DNA from 4 places in the Vibrio sp. JZG120 genome. Region 2 is predicted to be linked to each of the others. Evidence: predicted binding sites of a transcription regulator. Region 2 holds the regulator's gene; each other region holds the start of a gene.
What was found. The regulator MetJ, encoded in region 2, represses methionine synthesis genes. The targets are predictions, from matches to a motif close to TTAGACNTNTANANGTCTAA.
Positions count from the first base shown of each region.

Region 1 (3,195 bases), on a different contig from region 2:
CACTGTCTATTTCTTCGGTCGTCTCAAGTGACCATTCTAGTTTGAGTGAAGGAGTGATACTTGCCTTCAAAACTTTTTTTGATGATCTGCACCTCTCATTCCTGCTGCCTGTCATTGCCCTTGCTATTGTTTTTGGCACGCTTGCAAGCCTGAATAACTGGATAATCGCCCCAACTAAAAGTCTGCATGTTGCCGCAAAAGATAGTTTCATGCCGATGTCGCTCGCCAAAGAAAACCGCAACCAAGCCCCCGTCTCATTGTTGCTCTTGCAAGGCGCGATTGTTAGCGTGCTCTCTTTGGTTTTCATTTTTGTTCCAAACGTCAATCAAGGCATGTGGCTATTGAATATCCTGATGACTCAGCTCTATATGGTGATGTACATCTGTATTTTTGTTAGCTTTTTGGTCTCACGCTACAAACACGCAGATATTGAGCGCCCATTTCGAATTGCGGGCGGAAAAATAGGAATGTGTTTAGTGGCAGGATTAGGCTTGATGAGTTGCTTGGTGACGATTGTTGTATCTTTTGACGTACCAGCAGGAATTAGCGCAAAAACTGGTGCATATGCACTGATATTAGGATTTATCACATTTAGCCTCCCAGCGTTCGCCGCCGTGATGTATCGCAATCGAAAACATCGTCAACAAAGCAAAATGCTTGAGGTACTAGTAAGTTAACTATTGGATTGACATTAAAAAGCCGCAGCAATTTCTCGCTACGGCTTTTTATTTGGCATCACAAGTAGTGTTGGTTATCCGTGTCCTACAGTCTTGGATAACAGATTCACGATCATCACACCAGTGAGGATAAACCCAATACCAACAATCGCAGGCAAATCTAGCCGCTGTCCATAAACAAAGTAGCCAACCGTAGCAACTAAAACAATACCCGCTCCACTCCATATGGCGTAAACAACCCCAACAGGCATCGTTTTTACCGTGACGGAAAGCAAGAAGAAAGCAATGCCGTAACCAATCAGAACGACTGTGCTAGGCATCATTTTCGTAAATTGCTCTGTTTTGGGAATATAGGAAGTGGCAATCACTTCACATACAATCGCGATCGACAGCGCCAACATTGGCGGCATAGAGACAAGCATTTTGAACATAAGGCATTAACGCTCAACAGAAATGTAACCGACAACACGTCCGGATAATTAGGCCGCGCATTATACCCAACTCATCTCTCGATGGAATACCTCTTACTCAAGCGGCTTCAAAATGCTGGATTCACAGCGTGATCACTTGAATATAGAGACATTCACACGCCATCGCTTTCACTCACTTCTTGATGAGTAAGCGACAGGCCTGCTTTTTGGTGCTGCCGAGCAATTTCAAAGTAGATGTGCATATCAATTGGCTCTGGTGTATTGAGCAGCATCTTGCCCACTTCTCGTTGAAAGTGACCATAATTACCTAACTCATCCGTCAGCCCTAGCTGCTCGTAAGAAGCTTCATTGGCAAACATTCCATAGGCATACTGATAATGACTTAGATCCTTGCTCTTATCATAACCAAACTCTTGAAGGGCTTGATCAATTTCTTTCGGCGTATAAGTGTCTTTATCGCCAAACAAGCGCAATAGTACGCTAGGAACCTCTTGAGCGATGCTCTGAATTTTTGTCTTTCTTTTAAAAATACCGAACATAATGTCCTCCACTGACGATGTTTCCAAATACACACTTTAATGCATATTGGTGAGCTGATTGTTTTTAGTATGGCTCATTAATCTGAGACTTCCTTACAACGAAGTCACTTTCGCATATTAACGTGATCACATAATTACCAGCAAATAGTACGAACAGCGTTGCAAACATATCTCATCAGAAACTCCGCTCTAGTCACAATTGTGTGACAGCTTCGAGCTCGGTTTACCATAATGTAAAGAGTAGATTGAAAAGTCATATTTCGTATCGACATCTAAACTTAATTAAGTTAGCTTTAGAAGTATAGACGTCTAGATTGACTATGCTTAGGGAGAGAAAGTCGTGCCAATTAGAATTCCAGATCAATTACCAGCCACCGATGTGCTAAGGACAGAGAACATCTTCGTAATGAGTGAAACGCGTGCTGCGAGTCAGGAAATACGTCCTTTACGAGTGCTGATCCTGAATCTGATGCCCAAAAAAATAGAAACTGAAACTCAGTTTTTGCGTCTACTCTCAAACAGCCCATTACAAGTCAATGTCGAGTTATTGCGCATTGATAACCGCCCAAGCAAAAATACGCCAACCGAACATTTGGATACTTTTTATCGTCAATTTGAAATGGTGAGAGATAAAAATTTCGATGGCATGATCATTACTGGTGCCCCACTAGGTTTGGTTCAATTTGAAGATGTCATTTATTGGGACCACCTAAAAACCATCATGGAATGGGCAAAAGATCATGTGACATCGACTCTTTATGTCTGCTGGGCAGCACAAGCAGGGCTGAAGTTGCTCTACGATCTACCTAAAAAAACGCGTAAAGAGAAACTTTCAGGCGTGTACCATCACCAGATTCATCATCAATTCCATCCTATGTTACGTGGGTTTGATGACACATTTTTAGCGCCTCATTCACGCTATGCCGACTTTTCACCTCACTTTTTAGAAGAACATACCGACTTAGACATCCTAGCCACATCGGATGTTGCAGGTGTTTATTTAGCTACAACAAAAGACAAGAGAAATGTGTTTGTTACTGGGCATCCTGAATACGATTCGCATACCTTACATAACGAATATATCCGCGATTTAAGCGAAGGCATGGAACCAGCCATTCCCGTCAACTACTATCCAAACAACAATCCTGATAATCCACCAATTGCCAGTTGGAGAAGTCATGGACATCTCCTCTTTTTAAACTGGCTGAACTACTGCGTTTACCAGCAAACACCTTATGATCTTGATCACTTCAGTGAAGACGCTTTTACTAAAGACGATTAACCTCAAAACACGCAAACAAAGCGCTTATGATGCCTAAATGTAATATGTGAACCAAGCCGCCATATGGCGGCTTTTTCATACCAGTTTGCAAACCTGATCGCATAGTGTTTTTTCCTCCATAGGCTTTTGCTACGTAATTCATATCATGCTGGGAGATTCAGGGATGTAGGGACAAAGAATGAAAACAACAAAGCTCGGTGCACTACTATTAATCTCTCAGTTTGCACTTGTGGGCTGCGTGACGGTGAAAGAAGATGGTAGTCCTG
Region 1 is NZ_JBSRRK010000004.1:241,251-244,445, forward strand. Features, by position in the region: gene ACWPOD_RS09525 (APC family permease) at 1-677, shown strand, start outside; gene ACWPOD_RS09530 (DMT family transporter) at 752-1,087, opposite strand; gene ACWPOD_RS09535 (hypothetical protein) at 1,261-1,647, opposite strand; gene metA (homoserine O-acetyltransferase MetA) at 1,988-2,929, shown strand; gene pilW (type IV pilus biogenesis/stability protein PilW) at 3,108-3,195, shown strand, end outside.
Region 1: the regulator MetJ is predicted to act here: its motif matches at 1,941-1,960, upstream of metA (homoserine O-acetyltransferase MetA).

Region 2 (3,195 bases):
CCAGTGAGTGGTGCTGTCAGCTCAGATAAGGTACTGAACTCATCATGCAGTAACGCTAATAGTTCTTCTTGTACTTCATTTTCCAACAAGTTTTCTATTAGCTCCGTTTGGAACTGCCTTAGGCTTTGAAGTGCTTCATGCGCGATTCGGCCATCTTTGTCTAGCCCTTCCTGGAACTCAATCAAGCGGTTAGTGGTTTTTCCTGCCGCCGAGACGACCACAAGATCATTTTCCGTCGAATACTCCTTAAGAATATCCACAACGCGTAAATAGCATTCTGGGTTTGCTAAGCTACTGCCACCAAACTTATGCAGCTGACGTTGTAAAGTCATTATTATCGTCTCCTATTGTTGGGCAGCTTTAGCGAATGCTTGCTCTAAATCTGTGATGAGATCTTGTGCATCTTCCAAGCCGACAGACAAACGCAATAGTTGATGCGACACCCCCGCTTCTGCAAGTGCTTCCTCTCCCATAGCGCGATGCGTCATGGATGCCGGATGACAAATCAAGCTTTCAACTCCACCTAATGACTCAGCCAATGAAAACAGTTGGAGCTCTTTAACGAACACTTTTAACTGCTCAAACGAACCGGCAAACTCAAAGCTCAGCATAGAGCCAAAACCAGTTTGCTGCTTTTTAGCAATGTCATGACCCGGGTGCTCCGGCAGGCTTGGATGATAAATGGTTTTAACTAACGCTTGCTTCTGGAGATAAGCCAGTACCTGCTGTGAACTCTCTTCATGCACTCGCATGCGAGCACCAAGTGTACGAATACCTCGCAGTGTCATGTAACTATCGAAAGGTGTGCCCGTTGCGCCAATACAATTGCCCCACCATGCAAGCTCTTCTGCATGCGCTTCTGTTTTGGTGATGATCACGCCACCAATCACGTCTGAATGACCGTTGATATACTTCGTTGTGGAGTGAATGACGAAATCTGCGCCCAAGTCCAAAGGCTTTTGGTACACGGGTGTCAAAAAGGTATTGTCCACCGCGACCAATGCCCCAACTCGCTTCGCTTTTTCACAAGTCTCAGAAATATCCACCACGCGAACCAGAGGGTTTGATGGGGTTTCTAACAAGATGAGTTTTGGTTTTTGTGCTAATGCTGCATCCAAAGCTTGCTCGTCTGATTGATCGACAAACTGAACCTTAAAATCACCTTTGTTGGCTCGGGTATTAAAAAGACGATAGGTGCCGCCATAACAATCGTGAGGAGCAATAATGAGATCATCAGGGCCAAGAAAAGCGGACACCCATAAATTTAATGCCGACGTACCGCAATTCGTGACAACCGCTCCTTTTCCAGACTCGAGTTCAGATAACGCACTTTCCAACAGTCCGCGGTTTGGATTTCCAGATCGCGTGTAATCATACTTAGGTACTTCACCAAAAGCAGGAAAACCATAGTTAGTGGAAAGATAAATAGGTGGAACGACAGCGTGATATTGGCTGTCTGATTCAATACCAGTGCGTACTGCAATGGTCGCAGGTTTGCGAGAGCTCATGGGTGTATCCTTTCACGGGTAATGACTTCTAAATAGGAATGCGCTATATCTAATGAGTAAAATAAAGTGATCAACACGCTTCCTTTGCTGTTCTGTTCACTTTACTCGTCAAAAAATGAGACGTCAACACTTCTAGACGTCTATATGTCTTTGCTTATGGCGGTAAATGCAGCTAAAATCAGCACCTAAATTATTTTTAACCGATTACATAAATGAAGGTGTGCAATGGCTGACTGGAATGGCGAATACATTAGCCCATATGCAGAGCACGGCAAAAAAAGCGAACAAGTAAAAAAAATTACCGTCTCTATCCCGCTAAAAGTTTTAAAAGTGCTAACTGATGAGCGTACTCGCCGTCAGATCAATAACTTACGCCATGCAACCAATAGTGAATTACTATGCGAAGCATTTTTGCACGCGTACACAGGTCAGCCACTTCCAACAGATGAAGACCTTCGTAAAGACCGTCCAGATGATATTCCAACAGAAGTAAAAGCACTGATGACGGAAATGGGCATCGAATTTGAGTCGTTTGACGAAGAGTAAAAAGCGAGACTGGAGGCTTCAGATAGCAATTCTTATCTCGAGCCAAAAGAATGATATAAAAAATGGGACGCGATTGCGTCCCATTTTCTGTACATCACATCTAATAGATATATTACTCTGCCATGTAGTTTTCAGGCATCTCGATACGAGCAACACCTGAATCAACTGCCGCCTGAGCCACAGCTTTTGCAACACGTGGCAGTAAACGTGAGTCCATTGGTTTTGGAATGATGTAGTCTGCACCAAACTCAAGCTTATCGACGCCTGCGGCCTTCAATACAGTTTCAGGTACAGGCTCTTTTGCTAGCTCACGAATCGCCTCAACGGCTGCAAGTTTCATTTCATCATTGATTTCACTTGCGCGCACATCAAGAGCACCACGGAAGATGAATGGGAAACACAATACGTTGTTTACTTGGTTCGGGTAATCACTACGGCCAGTCCCCATGATCAAATCATCACGAACAGCGTGGGCAAGTTCCGGCTTAATTTCAGGATCTGGATTCGAACATGCAAATACGATTGGCTTATCTGCCATCAGCTTCAACGCTTCCGCTGGCAATAGGTTTGGACCAGATACACCTAGGAACAGATCCGCGCCTTCAATCACGTCTTCTAATGTGCGTTTGTCCGTGTTGTTTGCGAATAGCTGCTTGTATTCATTAAGATCATCACGACGAGTGTGGATCACACCTTTACGATCCAGCATGTAAATTTTTTCGCGCATTGCACCACATTTAATCAGCAGCTCCATACACGCAACGGCTGCAGCGCCAGCGCCAAGACAAACGATCGTTGAGTCTTCAAGCTTCTTACCTTGAAGTTCGATCGCGTTCAGCATGCCTGCCGCCGTTACAATCGCAGTACCGTGCTGATCATCGTGGAATACTGGTACATCACAACGCTCAATTAAACGCTTTTCAATCTCAAAGCAATCTGGTGCTTTAATATCTTCAAGGTTGATACCACCAAAGGTGTCTGCAATGCTTGCAACAGTATCAACAAATTCATCGATCGTGCGATGCTTAACTTCAATATCAATCGAGTCAAGACCTGCAAAACGTTTAAACAGTAACGCTTTACCTTCCATTACTGGCTTAGATGCAAGTGGACCTAGGTTACCTAGACCTAAAATAGCGGT
Region 2 is NZ_JBSRRK010000019.1:1,730-4,924, reverse strand. Features, by position in the region: gene ACWPOD_RS22015 (bifunctional aspartate kinase/homoserine dehydrogenase II) at 1-332, opposite strand, end outside; gene ACWPOD_RS22010 (O-succinylhomoserine (thiol)-lyase) at 345-1,508, opposite strand; gene metJ (met regulon transcriptional regulator MetJ) at 1,734-2,054, shown strand; gene ACWPOD_RS22000 (malic enzyme-like NAD(P)-binding protein) at 2,167-3,195, opposite strand, start outside.

Region 3 (3,195 bases), on a different contig from region 2:
TCGGTTATTCCTTTCACTAACGCGTGTTCTAAACGCTTTTCAACAGGCCAAGTTCTCCACTCAAGTGCAGAGGCATCCTCCTCTTTACCTACCCCTTTGCCTGCATATTCCGCCGCGATATCTAACAACCTCTCAGTGGCATCATCACGACGGTTAAGAACGACATCTTCCACAGCCTCACGCAGTTTTTCAGGCACGTTATCGTAGATTTCTAACTGACCTGCATTCACAATCCCCATATCCATGCCATTCTTAAAGCAGTGGTAGAGGAACACCGCGTGAATCGCTTCACGCACATAGTTATTACCGCGGAATGAGAAGGAAACGTTAGAAACACCACCCGAGATCATCGCGTGTGGTAAATCACGTTTGATATCGCCAACGGCTTCAATGAAATCCACCGCGTAGTTATTATGCTCCTCGATACCCGTAGCAATGGCAAAAATGTTCGGGTCAAAGATGATGTCTTCTGGTGGAAAGCCCACTTCATCAACGAGAATTCGGTAAGCGTTGGTACAAATTTCCACTTTGCGCTCACGTGTATCTGCTTGCCCTATCTCATCAAACGCCATCACAATCACAGCCGCACCATAACGGCGAATCAACTTAGCTTGTTCAACGAATTTCTCTTTGCCTTCTTTGAGAGAGATCGAGTTAACAATGCCTTTGCCTTGGATGCACTTAAGACCGGCTTCAATAACCTCCCACTTGGAAGAGTCGACCATGATTGGTACTTTTGAGATTTCAGGTTCTGACGCACAAAGGTTTAAAAATCGAACCATACAAGCTTGTGCATCCAACATGCCTTCATCCATGTTGATATCGATAATTTGAGCGCCATTTTCAACTTGTTGACGAGCCACATCGAGCGCTTCATCGTACAGTTCTTCTTTAATCAAGCGCTTAAAACGCGCAGAGCCAGTTACATTCGTACGCTCACCGACATTGATGAATAAAGAGTCTTTATCAATGGCGAGCGGCTCTAAGCCAGACAAGCGACAAGCAACGGGAAGGTCAGGCAATTGACGAGGGGCGACATTTTCAACCGCGAGTGCCATTTGGCGAATGTGCTCTGGAGTTGTGCCACAACACCCACCAATCAAGTTTAAAAAGCCACTTTGAGCCCACTCTTGAACATGCTTAGCCATATCTTCTGGCGATAAATCGTATTCGCCGAATGCATTCGGAAGCCCGGCATTTGGGTGAGCGGAAACAAAAGATTCTGATATACGCGAAAGCTCTTCAACATAAGGACGCAGCTCATCTGGGCCCAGCGCACAGTTCAAACCAAACGAAATCGGTTTAACATGACGTAATGAGTTGTAAAACGCTTCTGTGGTTTGACCTGATAATGTTCTACCGGAAGCATCAGTAATAGTCCCCGAGATCATCACAGGTAACTCAATACCCATCTCTTCAAACACACTTTCAACAGCAAATGAACAAGCCTTAGCGTTAAGAGTATCGAAGATTGTCTCGATAAGAATAAGGTCAGAACCACCTTTAATCAGCGCTCGAGTCGATTCAGAGTAAGCCTCAACTAACTCGTCGAAAGAAACATTTCGATATCCGGGGTCATTTACATCAGGAGAAATAGAACAAGTTCGGTTCGTCGGCCCTAAAACCCCTGCGACATAACGCGGTTTATCGGGTGTTTTTGCGGTCCATTCGTCTGCAACTTCACGTGCAAGCTTGGCAGCTGCAAAGTTAATTTCTTCACTTAGGCTTTCCATCTCGTAGTCAGCCATCGCAATGGTTGTTGCGTTAAACGTGTTGGTTTCGAGAATATCTGCACCCGCTTCTAAATATGCAGCGTGAATTTCCTTGATAAGTTGAGGCTGACTTAGAACCAACAGGTCGTTGTTACCCTTTAGATCACAATGCCAATCCGCAAAGCGCGTTCCTCGATAGTCTTGCTCTTCAAGTTTGTATCCCTGAATCATGGTTCCCATACCACCATCAATCAAAAGAATACGTTGCTTCAATTGAGCTTCAATCTGTTGTCTTACGTTACTTCCCACAGTACAGCCTCATTCCTTTAGTTATCTTTCCATCCTATCACACAAACTTCAGGAGTCTAGACGTCTAAACGTGGAATTAATGATTATTTTATCTCCTTCTTAACTTACAAAATAATCGCGAAAAAATGTTTGCTATTTAAGCAGCATCAGTCGAGAATCCCATTCATAAAATGTTACAAATAGAGAGCTCTATGTCGGTCTATCATACTTTATGTTTTCTATCCGCAGCTGCGATGCTAATTGCTTTTGTAAACAGCAAGATAGGAAAGATGCAAACCACCATTGCGATTACCGCAGGTTCAATGGTGCTTTCACTTCTAATCTTAATTGCGGGCCAAAACAACTGGTTCCACCTCACCGAAATTGCGACAGAAACGGTCACAAGGATCAACTTTGAAGATTTCTTGCTCAAGGGCATTCTTGGCTTCTTACTATTTGCGGGTGGATTAGGCATCAAACTCCCGAACCTTAAAGATCAAAAATGGGAAATTACCGTTTTGGCTCTCGGAGCCACCCTATTTTCCACTTTCTTTATCGGGTTTGCGCTCTACGGATTCTGTCAGTTAATTGGCATCCAATTTGATTTGGTCTACTGCTTACTATTTGGTGCTCTAATATCGCCAACTGACCCAATCGCTGTATTGGCTATAGTTAAAAAGCTCGATGCTCCCAAACGTATCTCCACCCAGATTGAAGGAGAGTCGCTCTTCAATGACGGCTTCGGTTTGGTTATCTTTGTCACTCTATTTACGATTGCATTTGGTACTGAGGCACCAACTGTAGGTAGTGTCACCTTACTCTTCATCCAAGAAGCTATCGGTGGTATCACTTATGGTTTCGTACTCGGTTTGCTATTCCACTACTTGATCAGTGCCACCGATGATCACTCAATGGAGTTATTACTTACCATTGGTGTCCCAACGGCAGGTTACGCATTTGCTGAATACATCCATGTGTCAGGCCCATTAGCGATGGTTGTATCTGGTATTATGATTGGCAACTGGACACGTTTTATTGGCTTTTCGAAAGAGAGTGAAGATCACCTTGACCACTTTTGGGAGCTCGTCGATGAGTTCTTGAATGGCGTGTTATTCCTACTGATCGGTATGTCGATGCTGCTATTTGAATTTCACAAAGAAGACTGGATCATGATGGCTATCTCAGTCCCTCTTGT
Region 3 is NZ_JBSRRK010000012.1:1,172-4,366, reverse strand. Features, by position in the region: gene metH (methionine synthase) at 1-2,021, opposite strand, end outside; gene ACWPOD_RS19595 (cation:proton antiporter) at 2,213-3,195, shown strand, end outside.
Region 3: the regulator MetJ is predicted to act here: its motif matches at 2,070-2,089, upstream of metH (methionine synthase).

Region 4 (3,195 bases), on a different contig from region 2:
CCTTTCTAGGTTGCTTGAGTATAAGGCACTCACGTTTTGGATCGCGCTCACTTTAAATTCACATGATTACGTCTACGCTTGTTTATATACCTTGTCGAAGAGGAGAGTCGCGATGGATTTAAGCAATGTAGGTAATTTGGACAGCATTATTTTGCTAGGTATCGTCAATGAAAAGCTACGTTTAGAGTGCGACAGTTTTGACGAGTTAGTATCGGTGTATGAAATGGATGTAGAGTCCGTAGTAGGCAAGCTTGATATGCTTGGTTATCAGTACGATCCATTGACCAACCAATTTAAAGCATATCAACGCTAAACCTTCTTAATCCATATCCCTAAGCCATCTTGATTCCGTCAAGGTGGCTTTTACATTGTAGCCTTGCGGTTGCGAAAAAGGCTTGTAAGTAACGTTTATCTTTCTCTGAGTGACGCGTTGCAGCAAATAAGCGACGCCATAAGCCTTGGCCAAAAGGTTTACTGGCAATAAGGCCTTGGCGAGAAAATTCAGAAATCGCCCAATTTGGCAGTGCTGCAACCCCTAATCCAGCGGAGACCATTTGCACTAACATCAGAGTATTGTCGGCTTGCTTCCATTTGGCGGGTTCTACCCCCGCTGGCTGCAAGAAGTGTTTTACGACGTCTAGCCTTTGTTTTTGAACCGGATAAGAGAGCATGGTTTGATCTGCGAGATCTTGCGGATTAATAACTTCTTTTTCCGCCAGTGGGTGGTTGGTCGCGGTAATTAAGCGCATTTCAAAGTCGAACAAAGGTTCATAATGTACTTCAGAACGAGGTTGAATATCTGACGTGATAACGAGATCTAACTCGCCAGCCAACAATGCGGGTAGGGGCTCAAACCCAAAGCCGGACGAAAAATCCAACGTGACGCTTGGCCACGCTAATTGATATTCCCTTAGAGCAGGCATGAGCCATTGGAAACATGAGTGACATTCAATCGCCATATGCAACCGACCATTGACGTCTTCTTTCAAGCTTGCCAAATCATTTTCTGCTCTTGCGAGTTTGGGAAGAATATCTTCTGCAAGACGCAATAGGATTTCTCCCTCTGAAGTGAACTTCACCGGACGAGTTTTTCTAAGGAATAATTGTCCCCCAATCCGTGCCTCTAAATCTTTGATCTGGTGAGACAAGGCCGATTGAGTGAGATGCAACGCGGTCGCGGTCGCGGTTAGAGAGCCGGTGTCTCGAAGCGAAGTGAGTGTCCGCAAATGTTTTAGCTCTATCATGAATTCCTTTCATCCTTTGTTGCTCGCTATGAACAGAATAGCAATCGTATAAATAACTTAACGACAAAAAATGGATATGTAAACGTCTAGACGTCTATTTGTTGTGTTTATTTGCGAATCATGTCTCCTCATGATGAATTTTTTTAATAAACAAGTTGAATAAATGGACGTTGTTCAAACCGCAGATGAGAGCGATAGTTTAGCCATCCAGACATCTTTTATGACGAAAGATACTCTGACCCAAACAAATTGAACAAGATTGAAAAAGGAATAGGGACATGGCTACAACAACGCACGTACTAGGTTATCCACGCATCGGTGAAAAACGAGAATTAAAATTCGCTCAGGAAAAATACTGGCGCGGAGAAATTGGTCAAGCAGAGCTTAAAAAGGTTGGGGAAGATCTGCGCGCTAAAAACTGGCAAACGCAAACAGATGCTGGCTTGAGTTTTACCACCGCTGGCGATTTTGCTTGGTACGATCATGTACTGACGACCACGTTGTTACTGGGTCACGTGCCAAAACGTCACGCAGACGGTTTCCCTGATTTGGATACGCTATTCAAAGTGGGTCGCGGTCAATCTCAAGCGGGTTGCGGCTGTGCGGGCGCTGCAGCATCGGATATGACTAAATGGTTCAACACAAACTACCACTACATCGTACCTGAATTTAGCAAGGACGATACATTTGAAGTGAGCTGGCCTCAACTGTTTGAAGAAGTCAACGAAGCAACCCAAGCTGGGCATAAAGTGAAGCCAGTTTTGCTTGGCCCAGTCAGTTATCTTTACTTAGGTAAAGAGGTAGAAGAAGGATTCGATCGCCTGACGCTACTGCCACGATTGCTTACGGCTTACCAAGCTATTTTGGCAAAGCTCGCGAGTCAAGGTGTTGAGTGGGTTCAGATTGATGAGCCAATTTTGTCACTAGAGCTTGAAAGTCAGTGGGCTGATGCGTTCAAGCTAGCGTACCAAGTGATTCGAAGCGATGTAAAAGTGCTGCTAACGACGTACTTTGACTCTATAAGCGATACGCTAGACAAAATTGTAAAGCTACCAGTGGATGGTTTACATATCGATTTATCTGCCGCGCCTCAGCAGCTTGACGACGTGGTTGCCAAACTACCGGAGGGTTGGGTGCTGTCTGCTGGCGTGGTCAACGGTCGTAACGTGTGGCGCTCGGATTTGAGTGCGCAACTTGAACGTCTACAGCCAGTAAAAGAAAAACTGGGCGACAACCTTTGGGTTGCGAGCTCATGCTCTTTGCTACATAGCCCGGTTGATCTGGAACTGGAAACAGAACTCAGTGAGGAAGTGAAAAGCTGGTTTGCGTTCGCAAAACAAAAAGTAACAGAAGTCGCCTTGCTTGGCCACGCACTCGATGGTGATCAAGATGCGATTCTCGCTTGTGATACCTACAGCCAGCCAATCAAAGCACGTAAAACGGCAACGCATGTGAATAAGCCACAAGTTCAAGCACGTTTAAACAGTATTACTGCGTCACTTGCCGAGCGCAGCGCACCTTACGCGGAGCGTGCTGCGCATCAAGCTGAAGTATTGGGCTTGCCTCTGTTGCCAACCACGACAATCGGTTCTTTCCCTCAAACGGGTGAAATTCGTGTTCAGCGCAGCGCTTATCGCACTGGCCAGTTATCTGAGTCCGACTATATCCAAGCACTAAAAGGACACATTGCGGATGCCGTAAAACGCCAAGAAGCCCTTGACCTAGATGTGCTTGTGCATGGTGAAGCTGAGCGTAACGACATGGTAGAATACTTCGCGGAGAACTTGGCGGGCTTCCAAACGACGAAATTTGGTTGGGTACAGAGTTATGGCTCTCGCTGTGTGAAACCAGCCATTGTGGTTGCCGACATTGAGCGTGAAAAGCCGATTACGGTGGAATGGTCGACGTACGCACAATCGCTAACCAGCAAGCAGATGAAAGGTATGCTGAC
Region 4 is NZ_JBSRRK010000006.1:155,164-158,358, reverse strand. Features, by position in the region: gene ACWPOD_RS14870 (DUF4250 domain-containing protein) at 113-313, shown strand; gene metR (HTH-type transcriptional regulator MetR) at 333-1,244, opposite strand; gene metE (5-methyltetrahydropteroyltriglutamate--homocysteine S-methyltransferase) at 1,523-3,195, shown strand, end outside.
Region 4: the regulator MetJ is predicted to act here: its motif matches at 1,323-1,342, upstream of metE (5-methyltetrahydropteroyltriglutamate--homocysteine S-methyltransferase).